3 regions of the Orrella daihaiensis genome follow, and region 3 is predicted to be linked to each of the others. Evidence: predicted binding sites of a transcription regulator. Region 3 holds the regulator's gene; each other region holds the start of a gene.
What was found. Region 3 encodes sigma-54, which starts transcription at its own class of promoters, with help from an activator protein. Its sites were predicted from a motif close to TGGCANGNAANCTGCTTT; they were not measured.
Positions count from the first base shown of each region.

Region 1: DHf2319_RS03220 (BMP family protein) is a predicted target of sigma-54. The motif match lies at 6,202-6,219, and genes of this name have one in related genera.
Region 2: glnA (type I glutamate--ammonia ligase) is a predicted target of sigma-54. The motif match lies at 3,359-3,376, and genes of this name have one in related genera.

Region 1 covers NZ_CP063982.1:668,325-676,278, forward strand. The annotation lists gene DHf2319_RS03195 (SulP family inorganic anion transporter) at 1-272, shown strand, start outside; gene DHf2319_RS03200 (amidohydrolase family protein) at 285-1,568, opposite strand; gene DHf2319_RS03205 (ABC transporter permease) at 1,604-2,530, opposite strand; gene DHf2319_RS03210 (ABC transporter permease) at 2,533-3,594, opposite strand; gene DHf2319_RS03215 (ABC transporter ATP-binding protein) at 3,591-5,084, opposite strand; gene DHf2319_RS03220 (BMP family protein) at 5,084-6,091, opposite strand; gene DHf2319_RS03225 (DUF167 domain-containing protein) at 6,375-6,677, shown strand; gene fabI (enoyl-ACP reductase FabI) at 6,674-7,456, opposite strand; gene DHf2319_RS03235 (transglycosylase SLT domain-containing protein) at 7,510-7,954, opposite strand, start outside.
Region 2 covers NZ_CP063982.1:1,572,224-1,580,177, forward strand. The annotation lists gene DHf2319_RS07175 (acyl-CoA dehydrogenase family protein) at 1-306, opposite strand, end outside; gene DHf2319_RS07180 (LysR family transcriptional regulator) at 460-1,383, shown strand; gene rdgB (RdgB/HAM1 family non-canonical purine NTP pyrophosphatase) at 1,373-2,011, shown strand; gene hemW (radical SAM family heme chaperone HemW) at 2,022-3,242, shown strand; gene glnA (type I glutamate--ammonia ligase) at 3,442-4,854, shown strand; gene glnL (nitrogen regulation protein NR(II)) at 4,898-5,947, shown strand; gene ntrC (nitrogen regulation protein NR(I)) at 5,944-7,419, shown strand; gene DHf2319_RS07210 (Rid family detoxifying hydrolase) at 7,788-7,954, shown strand, end outside.
Region 3 covers NZ_CP063982.1:226,388-234,341, reverse strand. The annotation lists gene DHf2319_RS01075 (DNA topoisomerase III) at 1-551, shown strand, start outside; gene panB (3-methyl-2-oxobutanoate hydroxymethyltransferase) at 582-1,421, shown strand; gene DHf2319_RS01065 (SET domain-containing protein) at 1,436-1,945, shown strand; gene DHf2319_RS01060 (DUF3429 domain-containing protein) at 1,950-2,465, opposite strand; gene DHf2319_RS01055 (ferritin-like domain-containing protein) at 2,502-3,314, shown strand; gene leuA (2-isopropylmalate synthase) at 3,324-5,036, opposite strand; gene DHf2319_RS01045 (hypothetical protein) at 5,455-6,003, opposite strand; gene rpoN (RNA polymerase factor sigma-54) at 6,041-7,453, shown strand; gene DHf2319_RS01035 (hypothetical protein) at 7,460-7,954, opposite strand, start outside.

The sequences.
Region 1 (7,954 bases), 440 kb from region 3:
CGGTGGGGCCAATCGAACTGGCCGCCCGGTCAGTGCCAGACTCAGTATCACGCTGGATTATTGATCTGAGTGAAACTCCTTTTATCGATGCCACTGCGATTCAGGCACTCGAAGACGCCATCGGCAATCTCAAAGCCCGCGGTGTAGCGGTAACCCTTGCAGGTGCAAACGCCTTGGTTTATCGCAAACTCTCGACCCATGGCACGTTATCGATGTTGGGTGAGGGCGGCTACGTATCTTCAGTCCAGTACGCGATCACGAAAGATGTGTGACGCCCGCCACCGTCAAAATGACTGCCAATTGATCGGTAGAGTGTTTTCCCCCCAGACTATTTTGGCAGTTCTTGGTGGCGTATTGGATATGACTTTGCCACGACGAATCACTGCTAGTCGAGTCGCGCGAAGCCTAATCGCCTCAACCGGATTGCTAGCTTGCAGCAAAACCAGATCAGCATGGCAACCGGGTGCCACGCCATAGTCTTCCAGATTCAGAATACGTGCAGCGTTAGTTGTCACGGCCTCAAAACATCGCCGCATGCCATCTTGGCTGGTCATTTGCGCGACGTGCAAGCCCATGTGGGCTACTTCCAACATATCGCCAGAGCCCAAGCCGTACCAGGGGTCCATGACGCAATCATGTCCGAACGCAACCGTAAGCCCTGCCTGCATAAGCTCCGGCACCCGGGTCATGCCACGGCGCTTGGGATAAGTGTCGTGGCGGCCTTGCAAGGTGATGTTGATCAGCGGGTTGGCGATGACGTGCAGATCGGCTTCGACCATCAGTGGTATGAGCTTACTGACATAGTAATTATCCATGCTGTGCATGGAGGTCAGATGCGATCCAGTAACACGGCCGGTCAGTCCAAGCCGCTGCGTTTCGAACGCCAAGCTTTCCACGTGGCGAGACATGGGATCATCACTTTCATCGCAATGCATATCGACCATGAGTCCGCGTTCGGCCGCAATCTCGCACAGGAGCTTTACGCTTTGTGCGCCTTCATGCATGGTACGTTCAAAGTGTGGAATGCCGCCCACGACATCAACGCCCATGTCAAGCGCACGTTTTAGATTATCTATTGCACCTCGACTGCGCAGTACGCCATCTTGCGGGAAGGCAACGAGTTGCAAGTCAAGGTAGGGTTTGACTGCTTCTTTAACTTGTAACAAGGCTTCGACAGCCAGTAAGCGCGGATCACTCACGTCAACGTGGCTGCGGATCGCAAGCAATCCATTAGCTACTGCCCATTGACAGTACTGGGTGGCAGACTTAACGATGGCGTCTTGTGTCAGTGTAGGTTTCAACTCACCCCAAAGTGCAATGCCTTCAAGTAGTGTGCCGCTTTCATTGACTCGAGGCTGACCATAGCGCAAAGCCGAATCAAGATGAAAATGCGCGTCTACAAACGCAGGGGTAAGCAACTGTCCCGCAGCATCGATTTCATCGTTGGCCGTGGCCTGCGTTAAAGCCGCATCGGGCTTGATCTCGACGATTCTACCGTTGGCAATTGCCACTGACATGTGTTGATGGCCATCGGGCAGGCTCGCATGGCGGATGATTAAGTCAAACATGGCTTATTGGTCTCAACGATTCGATTATTCCTATCTTAACGCTCACCTTTGCGATAGGGCTTCATCAGCGCTTGTGGATAGGATGCTTTTCTGGCGACGATGATGAGCGCCACAATCGACAAGACGTATGGCAGCATCAAGTAGAGCTGGTAGGGGATCACATCAGCCCCGGGCGTGGTCTGCAGCCGAATCTGCAGCGCATCAAAAAATGCAAATAAAAGTGCACCGATGAGCGCTTTGCCCGGCCGCCAGGAGGCGAACACCACGAGCGCGACACAGATCCAGCCACGGCCATTAATCATGTTAAAGAAAAACGCATTAAATGCAGCCAGTGTCAGAAACGCACCAGCAATACCCATCAAGGCGGAGCCTGCCATGATAGCCAGGGTTCTTGTAAGCGTCACTGATACACCTTGGCCTTCGGCCGCGTGTGGGTTCTCGCCGACCATGCGAATCGCCAGACCAAATGGCGTGCGATACAGCAGCCAGGCTAGCGCGGGCACTAGTAACAAAGCCAGCAGGGTCAGCGGCGTTTGTTGGCTCAGGATCGGAATGGCCAGCTCGGTCATTTCACTAAACGTTTGAACCGTTGGTGGTGTTGATACATCGGCAAACGTCATCCGGTAGCCGTAGTAGCTCAGTGCGGTCGCGAGCATGGTGATACCTATCCCGGAGACGTGCTGTGATAGCGCCATCACCACGGTCAAGAAGGCATGTAGTAAACCAAACAATGCACCCACGCCCGCTGCCACCAGCACACCGGTCCAAAGCGATGCCCCCATGTAGACTGCTAGCCAGCCCGTGAAAGCGCCAACGACCATAATGCCCTCGATACCCAGATTCAAGACACCGGCACGCTCACACAACAAAACGCCCAAGACGCCAAATAATAATGGTGTGGCTAGTCTTAACACAGCCACCCAAAAGCTGCTTTGTCCAACAATATCTATCAGCTCGGCCATCATCAACGCCACCTCAGACGATATTGTGTAAACGCACTGGCCATCAGCACTGCAATCAATGCCGTGGCCACCATCACATCTGATAGATAGGTAGGCACACCCACTGCACGGCTCATGCTGTCAGCGCCCACCAAGACGCCTGCTACCAGTATGCTGGCCGCCACGACACCGATCGGATTCAAGCCAGCCAGCATGGCAATCACAATACCGGCATAGCCATAGCCTGGTGACATATCTAGCGTGACGTAGCTTGTACGTCCGGCCACTTCAATAGCGCCGCCAAGGCCCGCGAGGGCGCCAGACAAGAGAGCTACCAACACCATGGTTTGAGTGGTTTTGACGCCGACAAACGAGGCTGCTCGGGCGTTTGCACCAGTAGCCCGGATATCAAACCCAAGCGTGGTGTATTTCATAATAAGCCAGACAGCCAACGCGCAAGCGACCGCATAAATCAAGCCCGTATGCAAACGGGTCTGAGCAATCAGTTTGCCAAGCTCCAGATCCCCGACCAACACCACACTTTGTGGCCAGCCCATCGACAGTGGGTCCTTCATTGGACCATCGAGCAGGGCGGATACACCCAAAAGCACGATGAAGTTCAACAACAGCGTAGTCACCACTTCATCGACACCGAGCCGAGTTTTTAAAAGTGCTGGTCCTAAAAGTACCAGTGCACCGGCTAGTGCTGCGGCCAGCAACATCAGTAGAAATAGCAACGCAGGCGCAATCTCAAATCCAGTGCCACCATGAAGGCCACCCACGGCGACTGCTGCAATGGCGCCGGCGTAGAGTTGTCCTTCGGCGCCAATGTTAAAGAGTCGTGCGCGAAATGCCACTGCAGCAGCCAGTCCTGTAAAGATCAACGGTACTGCTCGGGTCAGTGTTTCGGACCAGGCGAATACCGATCCAAATGCGCCTTTAAGTAGCAAGCTGTAGGTTTGTGCGATCGGAGCGCCCGCCCAGAGCACCAGTAAGGTGCTGACCACTAAAACCGCTAGCGCTGCACCGACCATTGCAGCGACCCACACAGCCCAGTTTGTTTGCGTTCGACGCTCAAGCCTCATGGATGCAGCTCCGCAATACCTGCCATCGCAAGACCAATCGATTCGCGGCTCCAGTCCGACGTCGGGCGCGCTTCGGTCAGCACGCCTGCGTGCATGACTGCAATACGATCGCCAAGGGTCATCACTTCATCGAGATCATCTGACACCAGCAAGACCGCTGCGCCAGCGTCGCGAGCGGCGATCAGCTGATCGTGAACAAACGCTACGGCGCCAATGTCCAAGCCCCAGGTTGGTTGTTGGGCAACGATCAAAGCGGGGCCAGTGGATTGTGTTTGTGCAGGGGCTTTTAACGCTCGGCCAAGGATTAACTTTTGCATATTGCCGCCTGACAAATTGCGAGCCGGTGTTTGCAGGCTGGCGCCACGCACATCAAATCCAGCAATGACATCTTGTGCGTAGGCATGGGCGGCGTCTTGTTTCACCCAGCCCATGCGACTAAAGGCGGTCGTCTTCAAACGTTCGGCAGCGATATTCTCCCAAACTGGCAGGTCACCGATCAGCCCGACAGACTGTCTATCCTCGGGAATGCGAGCAGCATGGGAAAATTGTTTGAACATCAGATCACAAAGTGCAGTCTGGCCGTTGCCTGATACACCAGCAATGGCCACAATTTCGCCCGGATACAGGGATAGGTTGACGTGATGAAGACGGTCATGGGACTCGGGGTGTTGATCGACAGCGGGGTCAAACCGGACTTCACACACCGGTGTTTCGCTTTGGCGTTTGCCCGGGCGACGAACTGGCGCGGCCAATTCATGGCCCACCATCCACTGGGCTAGTTGTCCCTGAGTCACGCCCTCGGTTGACTGGTTAGCCACCAGTTTGCCATGGCGTAGCACCGCGGCTCGGTCACAGATTCGTAAAACTTCACCGAGCTTGTGGCTAATAAAGATGATCGACAGTCCTTCGCGCACCCAGTGCTGAAGTGCCTCAAACAAGTGTTCGCTTTCCTGGGGTGTGAGCACCGAGGTCGGTTCGTCCAGAATCAGGATGCGTGCACCGCGATAGAGTGCCTTGATGATTTCTACTCTTTGGCGCTCACCGACCGTGAGCTCGCCAACCTTGCGTTCGGTGTCGATCGATAGTCCAAATCGTTCTGCTACAGCTCGTGCTTTGGTTCTGGCCGCTGAGCGTTGGCTGCTTAAGCGCCAAAGCGATTCGGTGCCCAGGACGATGTTGTCTAGCACCGTCAAATTGTCTGCCAGTGCAAAGTGCTGGTGCACCATGCCGATGCCAGCAGCCAAGGCTGCTGCTGGGTCTCCTGCCGCCAGCGGCTCGCCATGCACCTTGATTTGCCCGAGATCCGCGGTGTAATGCCCAAACAGAATCGACATCAGGGTCGATTTGCCGGCACCATTCTCGCCAAGCAGCCCAAGGATTTCTCCTTGGGCGAGCTCAAGCGAAATGTCGTCGTTGGCCGTCAGCGTACCGAACCGCTTGATGATGCCTTGCAGGCTTAGGACGACTGGTGTGTCAGCGCTTGCGCGCATTAACGCGCAGTGGGCTTGGGTTGATTGTCGTCGATCTCGACCACGAAGGTCTCAGCCAGGATGGCTTTCTCGCGGTCAGCCACTTTGGCTTTAAGCTCGGCAGGGATTTTGTTCTCAAAGGTGCCATAGGGCGCCATTTCCGAACCACCGTATTTCATCATCGAGAACTTGCCGTAGTCCTCAGCTTTAAACTGTCCGGACTTCACGGCCTTGAGCGCCTGATCAATGGTGGGTTCCATATTCCATAACGCTGATGCCACCACGGTCTCTGGATACTGATCCTGGGTGTTAATCACGTTACCAATGGCCAGAATGCCACGCTCCTTGGCGGCATCGCTGACCCCAAAGCGCTCGGCATAAAGGATATCAGCGCCACGATCGACCATGGCAAATGCAGCCTCTTTGGCCTTGGGTGGGTCAAACCAGCTGTTAATAAACGTCACCATGAACTCGACGTTGGGGTTCACTTCTTTGGCACCAGCCATGAATGCGTTCATGAGCCGATTGACCTCCGGAATCGGGAAACCGCCAACCAGGCCAATCTTGTTGGATTTGGTGAGCCCGCCGGCGATCATGCCAGTCATGTAGGCAGGCTCTTGGATGTAGTTGTCAAACACACTGAAGTTTGGTGCTTGTGGTTTGCCCGAAGAACCCATCAGGAAGGCAACGTTTGGAAAGTCTTTGGCGACTTTGCGAGCAGCGGCTTCCACCGCAAATGATTCACCAACAATCAACTGATTACCCTGCGTGGCGTACTCACGCATGACGCGCTCGTAGTCGGCGTTGGAGACGTTCTCACTGGCGACATAAACAATCTCGCCACGGGCCTCGGCAGCCTGTAACGCTTTGTGGATGCGGCTCACCCATTGCTGTTCGAACGGTACCGTGTAAATCGCCGCGACTTTGAGTTTGTCTTGCGCCAAGACGCTCGGACTGATACCAGACAGCACCAAAAGGCTTGCGCCTGCGGCGAGCGCCACGCGACGGCTACGAGAAAATAGGCTCATTGATTGACTCCGAATTCGAGGTTTAAATTTGCCAGGCAAAGATTCGCTAGGCATTCAATAAAATCAAAAGGCAACAACAAAAGTACCAAGCAAAGTACCAGGCAAAGTACCAAGCAAATTTTGTGCCACCAATATCACAACTAAGATGCAGTTACGGTTTCGTCATCTGAAATTTAACTCTTTTTTTGGCCTGCCGTGCAAGCGATCTCGAGCCGCGACTAAACCTGCGGTAAGCTGGTCCTAAATATATTTTCCATGCCGCATTTGTTCATCCAGGATCGCTATGCCTTGGCTCGACTCTCGTCACGATCATTGCATCTTGCGCCTGCGTATCCAACCAGGTGCCAAGCGCAGCTGCGTGTTGGGGGTCTTGAGTGATCAACTCAAAGTTGCCGTCCATGCCCCGCCAGTTGATGGCAAGGCCAATGAGGCGCTCTTGAAGTGGCTCGTGGACACGCTTGGGCTTAAACGCAATCAGATCGAGCTAGTCAGTGGCCAAACCAGCCGCGACAAACGGGTGCGACTAGAAAATATAAAGGCCACCCAGATTCGGGCGGCCTTGGGAATCGTAGATGGTACGGATTAGCCGTAAGCAGGCACTACAGTCGAGAAGCCCGAGTCGACGTGCAAGATCTCGCCAGTGATGCCGGCAGCCAGATCAGACATCAGGAACGCAGCAGCATTGCCAACGTTTTCAATGGTGACATTGCGTCGTAGTGGGGCGTTGTTTTCTACATAGCGCAGGATCCCACCGAAGTCTTTAATACCACTGGCCGCCAGTGTTTTGATAGGGCCAGCTGAAATGCCGTTGGCACGGATGCCGAGGGGACCGAGGTTGCTGGCCAGGTAACGCACGCTGGCCTCGAGAGATGCCTTAGCCAACCCCATGGTGTTGTAATGCGGCACGGCCCGCTCGGCGCCTAAATAGGTAAGCGTGAGCACTGAGCCTTCTCGGCCTTGCATCATGGGCAGTCCGGCTTTGACTAGCGCTGGGAAGCTGTAGGCTGAAATGTCGTGGGCAATCCGGAAAGCCTCGCGTGACAGGCCGTCTAAAAATTCTCCCGAGATTGCCTCGCGAGGCGCAAAACCAATCGAGTGCACGATGCTGTCCAAACCATCCCATTCTGTTTTTAAGTCAGCAAAGACCGCTTCGATTTGGGTGTCTTCGGCGACATCACACGGCAGAACGATTGAGCTACCGAATTCGTTGGCGTAACCGGTCACGCGATCCTTAAAGCGATCACCCACGTAGGTGAATGCCAGTTCAGCGCCTTGTTCATGACAGCACTTAGCAATGCCATACGCGATCGAGCGGTCAGAAATCACGCCTGTAATCAGGATTCGTTTGCCAGCTAAAAAGCCCATTGTCGTTCCTATGTCGTTCTAAGTTAATGGTATTGAATCAATACTGCACCGGCTTAGCCCGGCACTTTCAATCGTTGTCCGACTCGAAGTTTAGACCCTTTCAAGCCATTTAGCTCGCGCAACACGCTCACCCGGGTGCCATGTTTGCGTGCGATGCCCGATAGGGTGTCACCGCTTCTGACCCGGTAGGTCTTGGTAGATAAGCGTTTGGCGACTTCAGCTGTGGCGACGGTCACATTTGCCGTCGGTCCGGGGATGATGAGTATGGTGTCAGTAGACAGCGAGCGGGTGTTGCGGTTCAGGTCGTTTGCTCGCCTGAGTGACTCCACCGAAACGTTGAAAGTCTTAGCGATGTCCTGGATTTTTTCACCTTGTTTGGCAGGGTACTTTTTCCAGCTAGTCAGGTCGCCTTGGTAGGACGCAAGATTGGCCAGGTAAACGGGCAGTTTTTCTCGGGGAAGGATGATTTCCGGGTTCAAGTCAGCGATGATGACGCCT
Region 2 (7,954 bases), 1.3 Mb from region 3:
TTCCTCTGATCCGTGGCGCACCAGTGTGCCCATGTTGTACATCTGCCCATGACAGGCTCCCGAGTTGCCACCACAGCGGTTGATTTCTTCCATGATGACTGAGGCTTCAGCCAGGCTCAATCCTGAGCCACCGTATTCTTGAGGAATGAGAGCAGCCATCCAGCCAGCATCGGTCAGTGCTTTCACAAACTCATCGGGATAGCCTCGTTGCTCGTCCACCTTGCGAAAATATTCATCGGGGAATTGAGCACAGAGGCTACGGATGCCATCACGGATGTCTTGATACTGTTCTGCGTAGGTTGTCATATTTGGCTTATCATTGAGATTTGATACCGCGCCAAATTAGCCTGCCGAACGCACCTTTGCCAATTGACGTTTCACAAACCCCGACTTTGCCTAGGGCAAACCGTGGCGGTCGGCAAGTGCATTGCGCCGCAGCATAATTTTTAGCAAAAACACATGGCTAGTCATTTTGACCTTACAGACCTTCAGCTCATTGTCAATATTGGGGATGCCAATAGCTTGACCCGTGGTGCTGAGCGTTCGCACCTGTCACTTCCGGCGGCTAGTAACCGCGTGAAAAATCTCGAGGAGCATTTCGGGACTCGATTGTTTCATCGAAACAGTCAGGGTGTGACGCTAACGCCTTCGGGCGAGGCATTCATGCGGCATGCGCGTAAGGTATTGCAACAGATCGAGCATTTGCGTGGCGATATCTATGAATATTCCCGAGGCATCAAGGGCCAAGTCAGGATGGTTGCCAACACGACTGCCATGAATGAGTTCATGCCGGCAGTGCTTAGTCGATATTTGGCCTCGCACTCCGATGTGACGGTTGATCTGCGTGAGCGACTAAGTTATCTCGTTGTGAAAGCGGTCATCGACGGTACTGCTGACATTGGCATCGTTGCTGGTAAGCCAGCAAATGCTGAATTGCAATATTTACCTTATCGGCGTGATCGCCTCGCGTTAGTTACTCCAGCTAGTCATCCGCTGGCTGATCGTGACTCTGTTTCATTTAACGAAACCCTCGACTTCGAATACGTTGGTTTGTCTGAGTGGAGCGCCATACACGCATTCCTTATTCAAGCGGCAGATAATTTGGGGTACCCGTTTCGCTTCCGGGTAGAGGTTGGTAGTTTCGATGCTGTTTGCCGCATGATCGAGGCTGGCGTAGGGATTGGTGTGGTGCCCCAAAAAGCGGCGCTGCGCTACAGCAACACCATGAAAATCCGTGTTATTGAGCTAACCGATGCTTGGGCAGAGCGCAAATTGCATGTTTGTGTACGTGACCTCGATGCATTGCCATCATTCGCGCGCGAGCTAGTACAGATGCTGCAAGATGACGTGCCTACCGACGAACGCGAAGAAAATGGTCGCTAATACCCAATTGTCTGAGTTGGTGCTGGCCTCTGCCAACACCGGGAAACTGCGTGAATTTGATCGGTTGCTGCTTCCGATTGGCGTAAAAGTCCGCAGTCAATCGGAATTTGCAGTATCGCCTGCAGACGAACCGTTTGACACTTTTGTGGAAAACGCGCTGGCCAAGGCACGTCACGCTAGTGCACAAACCGGTCTGCCGGCGCTTGCCGACGATTCCGGGATATGCGTACCGGTTCTGGGTGGAGCGCCTGGCGTCAGATCGGCCCGATACGCGCAGCCTCAGCCAGGTGTCGATCAAGATCTGCTCAATAACGCCAAATTAGTGCAGGCTCTGGCTAGTTTCGATGATCGTCGCGCCTATTATGTCGCCGTATTGGTGTTCGTGACTCGTCGTGATGATCCTCTGCCCATCATTGCGCAAGGCTTATGGATGGGTGAGGTTAGGGCGGACCCTCGTGGTGATCATGGCTTTGGCTACGACCCGCATTTCTGGTTGCCTGATCTAGGCGTATCAGCAGCCGAGCTCGATCCCGCTGAAAAAAATCGCGTCAGCCATCGTGGACAGGCGATGCATTCGCTCATTGAGCAAATGAGCCAGCGAGGGTTGGTTTCGGGCTGCACTCATTGAGAGTGTAATTTTGGATAAACGCGTCATACCGATCTTTGATGAGACGCCAGGTAAACCATCAGGCGCGCCAACGTTGGGTCAGGGGCTGTCGAGTTTGCCGCCACTTGCACTTTACATCCATGTTCCATGGTGTGTGCGTAAATGTCCCTACTGCGACTTCAACTCACACCAAGCGCCTGAGTCCCTACCCGAATCGGATTACTTGTCTAGCTTGACAGCGGATCTAGAACAGGCACTACCGCTAATTTGGGGCAGACAAATTCACTCGGTATTTATTGGTGGCGGCACACCAAGTTTGCTCTGCGAAGCAACGATTGACCAGATGCTCGGCATGATTCGGGCGCGCTTGAGTTTGTGGCCAGATGCCGAGATCACGCTTGAAGCCAACCCGGGTACGGTTGAAGCCAATCGGTTCAAAAGCTACGCCGCCAGTGGAGTTAACCGGATATCGCTAGGTATTCAATCATTTGATGACGAGCATCTCGCACGTTTGGGGCGCATTCATGATTCTCAGCAAGCGATGTTCGCGATTGATTTGGCGCAGAACGCGGTCGCACGAGTGAATCTTGATTTGATGTATGGACTCGTGGAACAAACGCTTACTCAGTGCAAGCGCGATCTTGAACTCGCTGTTTCATTTCAGACAGAGCACTTAAGCTTATATCAGCTAACGCTTGAGCCGCAGACTGTGTTTGCCAAATATCCACCGACACTTCCCGATGAGCAGACCATTGAGCAAATGGAGGGGCTAATTGAGGAATTGGTCGAAAGTGCAGGTTGGCAGCGATACGAAGTATCGGCCTATGCGCGCCACAACGCTCGCTGCCGACACAACATGAATTATTGGACTTTCGGGGATTATCTTGGGATAGGGCCAGGCGCCCACAGTAAGATTTCGTTTCCCGACCGGATTGTCCGTCAAGCAAGGACTCGCAATCCAATTCAATGGATGCAGTCAACGCTTGCGTTTACTGGCGAGCATATTGCACAAAATCGTGAACTCACCGAGGATGATTTGCCGTTTGAGTTTTTTCTGAATGCACTGCGGTTACGCGACGGCATCAATTTGGATCTGTTTACCGAACATACGGGTCTGTCGAGTTCTGTAATTACGCCGCTGCTTCAAAAAGCGAAGCAAAAAAAACTGTTGACCGTCTCCAACCGAATCGTCAGGCCGACTGATCTTGGCTGGCGGCACCTTAATGAGCTGCAGAGTATCTTCTTGCGCTAGCTTTTTGCACTGAAATAGTGCATCATAGTGGTGCATAATGCCCTAGTTTAGGGCATCTATAGCTTTCTTGCAGCTTCCCGGACGTACATTTGCCGATCGTGGACGCATCAGAAACTTGGCATGAATGTTGCTTTTGTGCTTGCAACACCCTTAACGGCGGTGACCTTACTCTCAAACCTACCATTGATTCGGAGCCATTATGAGCACGACGCAAGACGTACTAAAAATGATCGCAGACAACGATGTCAAGTTCGTTGACTTTCGTTTCACTGACACCATCGGTAAAGAGCAGCACGTATCAGTGCCTGCAAAGCTAGTCGACGCTGACAAGCTTGAGTCGGGTCAAGCGTTTGATGGCTCATCAATCGCTGGCTGGAAAGGTATTGAAGCATCCGACATGTTGCTCATGCCCGATTGCGATACGGCTCATATGGACCCATTTCGCGAAGAGTCCACCCTAATCCTGACGTGCGATGTGCTCGAGCCATCCGACATGAAAGGGTACGATCGTGACCCTCGTTCCTTGGCAAAGCGAGCTGAAGCTTATTTGAAATCAACCGGACTTGGCGACACGGCTTACTTTGGTCCGGAACCCGAATTTTTTGTATTCGACGGCGTAACCTGGAATGACGATATGTCAGGTTGCTTTGTGAAGATCAAATCTGACGAAGGCTTCTGGACTCGGGCAGCCGATACCGAAGGCGGCAACCTGGCTCACCGTCCAAAAGTCAAGGGTGGTTACTTCCCAGTGCCGCCGGTCGATTCGTTCCAGGATATGCGTTCTGAAATGTGCCTGTTGCTTGAAGAGCAGGGCGTTCCGGTTGAAGTGCACCACCATGAAGTCGCGGGTGCTGGTCAATCAGAAATTGGCACTCTGTTCAATACGCTGGTGCGTCGTGCCGACTGGAACCAGATTCTGAAATACACCGTGCAAAATGTGGCGCACGCCTACGGTAAGACCGCAACCTTCATGCCAAAGCCAGTTGTTGGCGATAACGGATCGGGTATGCACGTGCATCAATCGATCTGGAAAGATGGTCAAAACCTGTTTTCAGGTAACGGCTATGCTGGTTTGTCCGAGTTTGCCCTCTATTACATCGGTGGGATCATCAAGCATGCGCGGGCGCTAAATGCAATCACCAACCCTGGCACCAACTCATACAAGCGCCTGGTGCCTCACTTTGAAGCGCCGGTCAAGTTGGCGTACTCCGCCCGTAATCGCTCGGCTTCGATTCGTATTCCCTATGTAGGCAACCCCAAGGCTCGCCGTATCGAGGCACGTTTCCCCGATCCACTTGCCAACCCCTATCTGGCTTTCTCTGCATTGATGATGGCCGGCTTGGACGGTGTGCAAAACAAGATTCATCCAGGTGATCCAGCTGATAAGAACTTGTATGACTTGGCTCCGGAAGAGGATGCAAAGATCCCCACCGTATGTCATTCACTCGATCAGGCCTTGGAGGCTCTGGACAAAGATCGCGAGTTCCTGACCCGCGGTGGTGTCTTTAGCAACGAAATGATTGATGCCTACATCGAGCTCAAAATGGGTGAAGTCACTCGCATGCGTGTGACCACACACCCGGTTGAGTTCGATATGTATTACAGCCTGTAATCATGTGTAACTAGGTGGTCGGGCCAGACCCGGCCCGACAACCATGACACCGATCGAACCCTATGATCTGTTAGCGACCACCGTTCTATTGCTTGACCGCGATGGTGTGGTGGTTCGCGCCAACGCAGCCGCTGAGGATCTTTTCAGTCGGTCCAAACGGCAGATCGAAGGGCAGATGGCAATTGCCCTGTTTGAAGAAGATGCGGCCTTGGCACAATCGGTACTCCATGCCTGTGAGGGCACGCTTGAGAGTTGCCGACAAGTGGCAACCGTTGCGCGACATAGTACGCAGCGTGAAGTGTCAGTGACGACGATCAGCCTGATGGGGCAGCCATGGTCGGCTTTAATGGAGCTAGCAGATCTTGAAAGCCGGTCTGTCGTTGACCGTACTCAGCGGTTGGCCGAAGAAATTCAGGTGCAGCATGAGCTTTTGCGGAATCTGGCCCACGAAGTCAAAAATCCGCTCGGTGGTTTGCGCGGTGCGGCCCAGTTGCTTGAGGCCGAATTGCCCGACCAGCGACTCACCGAATACACCCAGGTCATTATCTCTGAGGCAGACAGACTGCAAGCGCTGGTTGACCGATTAGCCGCACCACAAGCAAGTCCCATGCAGATTCATGAAATCAACATTCATGAAGTTTGCGAGCGCGTGTGTGCTTTGGTTCGCGCCGAATTTCCGGATGTCGATTTGGTACGTGACTATGACGCATCTATGCCCGAAATTAAGGCGGACAGCGCCCGATTGGTGCAAGCACTCCTAAATGTTGTGCGCAATGCGGCTCAGATTCTCACACAATCAGATCGAGATGGACCAACGGTTGTGGTGCGCACCCGAATCGCGCGTCAAGTGATGTTGCATAGACGGCAGCATCGCATGGTTGCTGAAATTGCAGTGATCGACAATGGCCCCGGGGTGCCTGCTGCCATACAGGACAAAGTGTTTCACCCATTGGTAACCGCACGTGAGGGTGGTACCGGGTTGGGGTTAAGTCTGGCACAAGATCTGCTACAGCAACATGGCGGCCTGATTGAAATGGAATCCAAGCCAGGCCACACAGAGTTTCGATTATTGATTCCGATGGAGTTGTCATGAAGCCAGTCTGGATAGTCGATGACGATCAAGCCATCCGGTGGGTGTTAGAAAAAGCTTTGATGAGAGCCAATATCGACACCATCAGTTTTGCTTGTGCTCAAGAAGTTGAGCAAGCGTTGCAAAAAGATACGCCTGCTGCATTGATCACCGATATTCGTATGCCTGGCAAGGACGGATTGAAGCTGCTTGGCGAAATCAAGTCAGAGCACCCAAAGCTTCCCGTGATCGTAATGACTGCCTATGGAGATCTTGATAGCACCGTTTCTGCGTTTCAGGGTGGCGCATTTGATTTTTTAGCCAAACCATTTGACGTTAACGAAGCGGTTGCATTAATCGAGCGGGCCATCCAAGAAAACACCGAGGGCTCAGCGGGCAACGGTGAGGATAAAGCTGGTAATGGTAAGAGCAGTGGTCGTGCGATGCTGACGCAATCACTGTCGCCCGCAATGCAAGAGGTGTTTCGAGCCATCGGCAAACTTGCTCAATCGAACGTAACGGTTTTGATTACCGGCGAGTCGGGAAGCGGTAAAGAGCTTGTTGCGCGTGCCTTGCATGACCACGGCATGCGATCACACGCGCCCTTTGTGGCGCTTAACACCGCTGCCATTCCACGCGATTTACTTGAAGCAGAACTGTTTGGCCATGAACGTGGCGCCTTCACTGGTGCGAGTGCCAATCGCCGAGGTCGGTTTGAAGAGGCTTCCGGAGGAACGCTGTTTCTTGACGAGATCGGCGATATGCCGCTTGAGCTGCAAACGCGATTGCTGAGAGTTTTATCAGATGGCACTTTTTATCGTGTCGGAGGCTCACAGCCAGTCAAGGTCGATGTGCGCATTGTGGCGGCCACCCATCAGCCGCTAGAGGAAAGGGTTCGCGAAGGCAAGTTTCGTGAGGATCTGTTTCATCGACTGAACGTCATTCGGTTACGCTTGCCGCCGCTGCGTGAGCGCAAAGAAGATGTGCCAGCGCTCGCAAAGCATTTCCTGAGCGCAAGTGCCAAAGCGCTTGGTGTGCCTGTCAAACGTTTGTCTGAAGCTGCTATGCAGCAGCTACAGCAGTTTGATTTTCCCGGCAATGTGCGTCAACTCGAGAACTTTTGTCATTGGCTAACGGTCATGGCGCCCGGTCAAACAGTCAATGTGACAGATCTGCCGCCAGAGGTGTCCTCAGGTGTGCCCCTAGCAGTCGATCATCCTGAGGCTGAAGCAGGCGCCCCGATCGTTTCACCTAAGTCGGTTCCCATGAACAAAAGTTGGACAGAGCTGCTCTCGCAGGAGGCTTCTGAGCGCCTAGCGAGTGCCCAACCCGACGTTTGGGGCACATTGACCGAAGAGTTTGAGCGGGCCGTCATCGATGCCGCCTTGCGCGCTTGTCGTGGCAGGCGAGTTGAAGCTGCTTCGCGGCTTGGCATGGGACGTAATACGATCACGCGGAAATTGCGCGAACTCGGGATGGATCCCCCTGGACTCTGAGCCAACTGAGTCTTGTCGTTGGCAAAACGCTAGGGCCTCCCAATCCTCTAGATTGCGATAGTTGACCGGAACCTTGGTCAACCGCATCGACCCTTTGATCGCTAGCGTTAGCGTCTAGCATCGTGCGTGTAAATTTTGAGCGCTCGAAAATACATCGCGGACGCATTTCACGCAAAATCACTAAACTTTCTCTGTGGGTTTATTGGAGGCCGGGCGTTCAGACAGGCGGCTGGCACCAGTATCCAACCTTGCATAAGCTGAAAACCAGGGTGGTTTTTATAACCCTGATTTATTCAAGCTGAGTAAACGATTAGAATTTAACTATCGCGCGATCTGTCGTGTGTCTCAAACTCAAAAGGAGAACAGCGTTGAGCAAGGAAATTATTCACACAGATAAAGCACCAGCGGCAGTCGGCCCTTATTCGCAGGCAGTCGCTACTAGCGCCTCAAAGCTGGTGTTTCTGTCCGGGCAGATTGGATTTGTTCCAGCCACTGGAGAGCTTGTCACTTCTTCTTTTGAGGAGCAGGTCAAACA
Region 3 (7,954 bases):
CTGCGATTCTACGCATCGACAGTGATCACAAGCTTGAATTCGATTTTGGGCAACGCGAAGAAGAGGACACTGAACCAGTGGACTTCTCCAACGCGACCCCGCTTGGCAAGTGCCCCAAATGTAGCGCCCGAGTCTTTGAGCATGGTATGAATTATGTGTGCGAAAAGTCTGTTGGCCCCGACAAGACCTGTGACTTCCGAACCGGCAAGGTAATCCTGCAACAAGAGATCTCACCGGAACAGGTCACCAAATTGCTTGACAGCGGAAAGACTGATTTGCTGGAGAACTTTGTATCGAGCCGTACCAATCGGAAGTTCAAGGCCTATCTGTCAGTTGGCGAGGGTGGCAAAGTAGGTTTTGAATTTGAGCCTCGTGCCGCAAAAACGCCTGCAAAAAAAGTAGCGGCTAAAAAAGCAACTAAAACAGCAACTAAAACAGCAACTAAAACAGCCACGAAAGCCGCCACAAAGGCCACCACTAAAACGGTAGCCCGCAAAACCTCAGCCAAGACAGCCACAAAGCGAGCATCGAAGACGCTCGCAGGCAATTGAAATATCCACTAAGCAGCACACTGAGAATCCATGAGCATTCATCAATCGATCAAACGCGTGACAGTGCCTCAATTAAAGGGGTGCAAAGGGCAACGCAAAATCGCGGCACTCACAGCCCACAGCAGTGTATTCGCCAGCCTAATGGACGAATACCTTGATTTCATATTGATTGGTGACTCCACCGCAATGGTCGCTTATGGATTACCCAATACCCTTTCCATTACCGTGGAGCAAATAGCTGCTCACACCGCGGCTGTTGTTAGAGCAACTGCTCACGCCTGTGTGGTTGCTGATATGCCCTTTGGTTCGTATCAGAAAACACCTGAGCAGGCATTTGAGAACGCCGCCTACCTGCTGTCAGCCGGTGGCGCTGACGCTGTGAAACTTGAAGGCGGTGAAATCATGGCCCCCACCATTGAGTTTCTGGTCAAGCGTGGAATCCCGGTGCTAGCTCATGTCGGCCTCATGCCTCAACACGTTAACACCATGGGTGGGTACAAGGCCCAAGGTATGGATGAAGCAACGGGCAAACAGGTGTTGGCTGATGCCGTGGCTGTTGAACGTGCTGGCGCATTTGCTGTTGTTCTGGAGGGTGTCAAAGAAGAACTTGCGAGCGCCATCTCCGCCAAGCTTGGCATCCCAACCATCGGGATCGGGGCCTCCGTGGCTTGCGATGGGCAAATCCTCGTGACTGAAGATATGCTCGGGCTAAACGGAGAGAACGTTCCGAGGTTTGTAAAACGCTACGCCAATTTAGCTTCTGAGGTACAGCATGCGGTACAACGGTATGCCGATGAGGTACGTGCCGGTGCATTTCCCGAGAGCAAACACTGCTTTGGTGTGAAAAGCACCACGCCTAGCAAAGCCTGACACTGGAGTATGTCGTGAGCGAAACTGCTGATTCCCAAGCCGAAGACATCGTCTGGCATGTTGTTAGACAGTCAAAGATACACGGGCGAGGTGTATTTGCCAGACGTCATATTCCTGCAGGTACCCGTATCATCGAGTATCAAGGAACCCGTATCAGCAGCCAAGAGGCTGATAGACGCCACCCTGCTAATCCTGACGACCCATTTCATACTTTCTTTTTTGTGTTGAGTAGCGGCAAAGTCATTGATGGCAATGACCACGGCAATGATGCGCGCTGGATCAATCATGCCTGCGACCCCAATTGCGAAAGCGAGGAAGGGCGCGGTGGTAAGCGGGTTTATATCAAAGCCAAACGCGATATCACCCGCGGTGAAGAGCTGAACTATGACTATGGCCTGGTCATGGATGGCAAAGTCACCAAAAAAGACCAACAAGATTATGCTTGCCGCTGTGGCAGTCCAAAGTGTCGAGGCACTATGTTGGCCCTGCCTAAAAAGAAAAAGCGTAAAAGCAAAAAAGACTAGCGCATCAAACCAAAAACCACCAGGCGATTACCATGGTGGCCAATACACCAGCGGTCAAAATCGTGCGCAGAGGAAACAACCACTGAGGGGCAACGCCCGGATAGGACCGTATGAGCCAGGCATCGCCTAGCCATTGCAGCACAAACCCCGCCGACAGCATCAGCACACCAACATCTGGTGCTACCAAAGTGGCAAACCAACCAATGAGTGCTGGAACAACACTCCAATAAAACATGATGCCTTTGGGTGCCCGCTCTCCGGTAGCCGCAGCCAAGCCCCACCAGATCGCCCCCACAAAGCTCAAAATAACCGCACCATAAGTATTAAACGCCAGCAATGAGATGACTGGCGGCAAGCCCAAGCCCAACACCTCAGATAAGGACAACAACACGAACGGGATCAAGCCGGCCAACCCTGGCAGCAAAACCGAGAGCGGGATTCTTGTGTTGTTTGTCTGCGCGCCAGTCGCTTGAGAATCAGTCATCTGTTCAATAGATTTAAGCAGGGATTTGTCTGCCATTCTAGCGCCTGTGTGTGCTGCGCGCGCTAAACTTAAATGATGACTAACAGCCGAACCATCGAAGCCCGCGAACTCGCCCAACAAGCGCTTTTGTGTAATGACGTCGCGACCAAGTGCGAAATGGCCCGCCACTTAACCGACGACGTGCCGGTTAACTTATCTGTTGCTCTTGATGAACCGGACCCGTTACCGGCTGCGCCAGGGCGTCCGAACAAACCCGTTTTAGTGGCACCGAGTGAGCTTAAACACCGCAGCGTAAGCACTGAGCATGGCAGAGCCGTGCTACTGCACGCATTAGCGCATATTGAATTCAATGCTATCAATCTGGCCTTGGATATTGTCTGGCGGTTTGCCGACATGCCTGAGCCCTTCTATCGTGACTGGCTCAAAGTAGCGCGTGAGGAGGCCTATCACTTTGGTCTGTTACAAACACGGCTTGAGTCTTTAGGCCATGAATACGGCGACTTTCCAGCTCACAACGGCTTGTGGGAAATGGCCACTAAAACGTCTAGTGACCTGTTGGCTAGGTTAGCGCTTGTACCTCGCACCCTAGAGGCCAGGGGCTTGGATGCATCACCAGCGATCCGTAGCAAACTCGCTCAAGCGGGTGATCATGACAGCGCCGCTACGCTCGATATCATTTTGCGCGATGAGATCGGCCACGTTGCCATCGGCAACTATTGGTATCGGTTTGTATGTGAACAACGCGGACTAGATCCTGTCGAGACCTATGACAGTCTTGCCATGACCTACAACGCGCCCCGCCTGCGCGGTCCATTTAATTTGCAAGCCAGGCGGCAAGCCGGTTTCGATGACATCGAACTGGCTCGCCTGCAGGACCGGGTGTAAGTTACTTTACTAAGCGGCTGTTTTATCGAGTGCGCCTGACAATTGGCTAGTGCCATACTGCGCCACGTAACGATTCAAACCGCTTAATACGGCCCGGAAAGACGCGGTCACTATGTCGCGATCAACACCCACGCCAAAGCCTGTCGGCGCATCGGCAATTCGGGCCTCAACGTAGCAGGCCGCCTTGGTTTCGGTACCGGCGCCAATGGCGTGCTCGTGATAATCAACCACCCGCAGTGGCACACCAAGGCTATTTACAAATGCCGAGATGGCACCGTCGCCTTCTCCTGTTAACACTTGGCGCTCACCATTGATTTCAAGCTCAACTTCAATAGAAAACTGCTTGCCTTCACCTGCATCAGGATCACCCGTAATCCGGTGCTTGATGAGTTTGAACGGTGAGTGCAACGAGAGATACTCGCGCTCAAAAATTCCATACACATCACGCGCACTGACCTCGCGCCCGGTTTCATCGGTCACTCGCTGGATGGCCCGACTGAACTCAATCTGCAATCGACGCGGCAGCGCCAACCCTTGCTCTTGCTCAAGCAAATATGACACCCCGCCTTTACCTGACTGGCTGTTGACCCGGATCACGGCGTCATAACTACGGCCCAAATCGGCGGGGTCAATGGGCAGGTAGGGCACTTCCCAAACGGCATCCGGCTTTTGCACGGCGAAGCCTTTTTTGATGGCATCTTGGTGCGACCCAGAAAACGCCGTAAACACCAGATCACCCACATAGGGATGGCGTGGGTGAACGGGCAACTGGTTGCAATGCTCCACTGTGCGGCGAACCTCATCGATATCTGAGAAATCAAGCCCAGGATGAATCCCTTGGGTATAGAGATTTAACGCCAAAGTCACCAAGTCCACATTGCCGGTTCGCTCGCCATTACCAAACAAACACCCCTCAATACGATCAGCACCCGCCATCAGTCCGAGCTCAGCAGCAGCCACAGCGGTGCCACGATCATTGTGTGGGTGCAGGCTTAATACGATGCTGTCGCGGCGATTGAGTCGTGTGTGCATAAACTCGATCTGATCCGCGTACATATTGGGCGTGGTGGCCTCAATCGTGGCGGGCAAGTTAAACACAATCTTTTTTTGTGGGCTCGGGTTCCAAGCCTCAGTCACCGCATTGCACACCTGGAGCGCGAATTCCGGCTCGGTGGTGCTAAAAACCTCAGGGGAATACTCGTAGTACCAATCTGTCTCTGGATGCTTGGCCATGCACGCCATCACCGTCTTGGTGCCGTCGACAGCCACTTGCATGACCTCTTCTTTGCTCATGTTGAACACGATCTTGCGAAACGCCGGCGCGCAAGCGTTATACAAGTGGATCATGGCTTTCTTGGCACCCGCAGCTGCCTCGACCGTGCGCTCAATCAACTCGGGGCGCGCCTGCGTCAAGGCAATGATAGTCACGTCCTCAGGGATGCGCTTCTCATCAACGAGTTTGCGCACAAAATCAAAGTCTGTTTGAGAGGCTGACGGAAACCCGACCTCGATCTCTTTAAGACCGATGCGAATCAGCATGTCAAAAAACTCCAACTTGCGCTCAACGCTCATGGGCTCAATAAGCGACTGATTGCCATCGCGCAAATCGGTGCTCATCCAGATTGGGGGGTGGGTTATTCGTTTGCTTGGCCATGTGCGCTCAGAAAAGTCGCGCTCAAATGGCTTGAAAGGAATGTACTTGGTGGCTGGGTTTGCAAGCATTTTGTACCTCTTTTGACCTGCTTTGCAGGCAATCATCTCTTTTGTTCGAAATTAACTGGATAGACGACCAGACGATTCACCGTCTGTCGCAAATGTGGCCAAGGGCTGCCGGACTGCCACGGGGCACTAGGCCCGGCAACCGATCGGTAGTAGTAGGGGAAGTAGGGCCGATGAGCCGGCACCAGAGACGCAACCTTCAAATGACGCAAAACGACCGGGAACGAGCGTTCCCTTGGCTGCATCAAAACGGTTGGTAATTGAGTTCATAAGTCGTAGATAAACACAAAATACGATATTTGGCAAGGGGTTAGCGACTAAAGGACATCCATCCGAATAACAAAACACCTTCGGATCGAGCAAACTTGCAGCTAATTCACCACAAATCAGTCACCGTCTCTGTGCTATCAGTACTCGTGGGTCAAGCGTCAGGCGATGCACTGCCTGGCGTCTGACCGTCGCGTGCCGACAGGAGAACCTGATGCTGGGCTCTGGCAGTTGCCAGTTTGCGTACGCGGCCACGCCTGAGTTGTTCACGAGCAGCGATCAAGTCACCAATGGTGACTGGACCCGCTTCCTTGTCCCATACCCACAGTAAAACATCTACACCCTCAGGACTCATGCCTTGAGCGAGCTTTTGCACATCGGCCACCGAGACAGACACCTCTCGACCGGCCTTGACACTAGACTTTAGCCAGCTACGAGCCAGCGACAGTACAATCAATGTGAGTATGATGGTGACTGCCCACCATAAATATGGGTTGATTCGAGTCAGAAAAGTGACGACCTGTGTCCCTAAGGACTGTAGCCCCTCGTAACTGACCAGTGATCCTCCGATCAGAATCTGCTTGGCAACCCAGAGCCAGGCCAAGGCTGCCAGCACTAGCACAACGCTGCGCCAGATCCAGCGTGGTAGGCAAAGGCGACGAAGCAACGAGCTTAGCTGCCCGATATCAGTTTTAGTGGTCAAGGTAGATTCATCCGTACGCATAGGCGACATTGTAAGCATGGTTAGGCAATCTTTAGACATCCGTTTAGGTCAACATCTTACGTTGACGCCTGCCTTGCAACAGTCGATCAGGCTGCTGCAGCTATCTAGCCTTGACTTACAGGCTGAAATTGAGCGGGCGCTTGACGAGAACCCGATGCTCGAGGCTCAGGCTGGTGAGGATACTGCCGAAGTGCTAGCTGTGGTGCAGGAGGTTGAATCCGCACCGGAGCCTGACAAGCAAGCTGAGCTCTACAGCAGCACCCGGCGCAGCCGTGACGATGACTATGCTGAGAGACCCGAAACCGGGGCAAGCCTGACATTACGCGAACATCTACTGAGCCAGCTTGGCACCACCCGAGTAAGCGCACGTGATTGCGCGCTGGTGAGTCTATTGATCGATGACCTAAACGATGACGGATTTCTGGAGTCGTCTCTAGCGACTATCTTAGAGATGCTAGATCCGGCCACCGGTGTTGAGTTAGACGAGTTACATGCAGCACTACGACTCTTACAGTCGTTTGAACCGAGCGGTGTAGGCGCTCGCGATTTGTCTGAGTGTCTGTGCTTGCAGCTCGAGCAACCGGACTACGACTGTCTACCCGGCTTACGTGATGAGAGCATTCTGAGGATCGCCCGTTTAATTTGTAAAGACCACCTCGCTACCTTGGCAAGTGGCAACCTAACCAAACTACAAGAGCTCCTTGGTTGCGATACACCAACGCTTCAGCAAGCTCACGCATGCATCCTTCGCTTAAATCCGCGCCCGGGTAGCCCATGGTCCAAACCCGCTGCTGATTACGCCATCCCAGACGTCATTGTGCGCAAAACCGCTAGCGGCTATCGCCCTGTACTGAATGAATCTGCGCTTCCCAAGCTGAACATCAACGCGGTCTATGCAGAAGCGCTCGGCTCAGCACGCTCGGGTGAGCACTCTGCTTTGCAAGGACAGCTGCAGGAGGCACGCTGGTTGATCCGTAATATCAATCAACGATTTGAGACGATTCTGCGAGTGTCGGATTTTATCGTGACACATCAACAAGCCTTTTTTGATGCGGGTTGGGGTGCGCTGAAGCCGTTAACTCTTCGCGAGGTAGCCGCGGAACTCGGGTTACATGAGTCGACGATTTCACGTGCGACTAACCAGAAGTACATGCTCACTCCTTTTGGGACCGTTGAATTAAAGCGATTTTTTGCCACGGGGCTGAGCAGTGGTAATGGTGAGACCACCTCTTCGATGGCCGTACAGACCAAGATTCGCCATCTGATAGAGCAGGAGGACGCCAATAAACCCCTGTCTGATGGCCAACTTGCAACCTTGCTTGATAAAGAAGGGATTCAGGTCGCCCGCAGAACGGTGGCTAAGTACCGTGAACTGATGCGGATTCCCAGCGCCTCTCTGAGGAAATCGCAGGCACTTGCCCGTCGCTAAGTAGTCTTAGTTGACCAAATTATTGGTAGATGGACACAACGGATGGCGTCCCCAGGCACGGTTGGGATCACAAAACTTTTTTCTGGCACGTTCGATGCAGCCTGGCCGAGAAAAAAATCCTACGTTGTCACAAGCGTCGATAGCATCGGCGAGTTGCTCATCCCAGGAACGCGTGACCGCCGGCGCCTGGGCTACTTGCACAGGCTCTTGCGCAGACGGCGCTGGCGCGGCCGCAGCCGTTAAATCGACCATTGCCACGTCTGCCTCGCCTTGTCCCAAACCAGCACCAGCCCCAGATAGCATGTCAGACACTGTGTAAGACTGGTCGCCACGACCAAGCACCACCATCGGGTCAAGATTGCTCTCAAATAGAGACACCGCCTGCACTTCCCACATAGGCTGGATTTTTTCCATTGGCTGACCAAGTGACCCGTCTAGCAACGGTTGCGGCGGGATGGCAGCCAAAGGCCTGCCAGCGGCATCACGCACAATCTCCGGCGG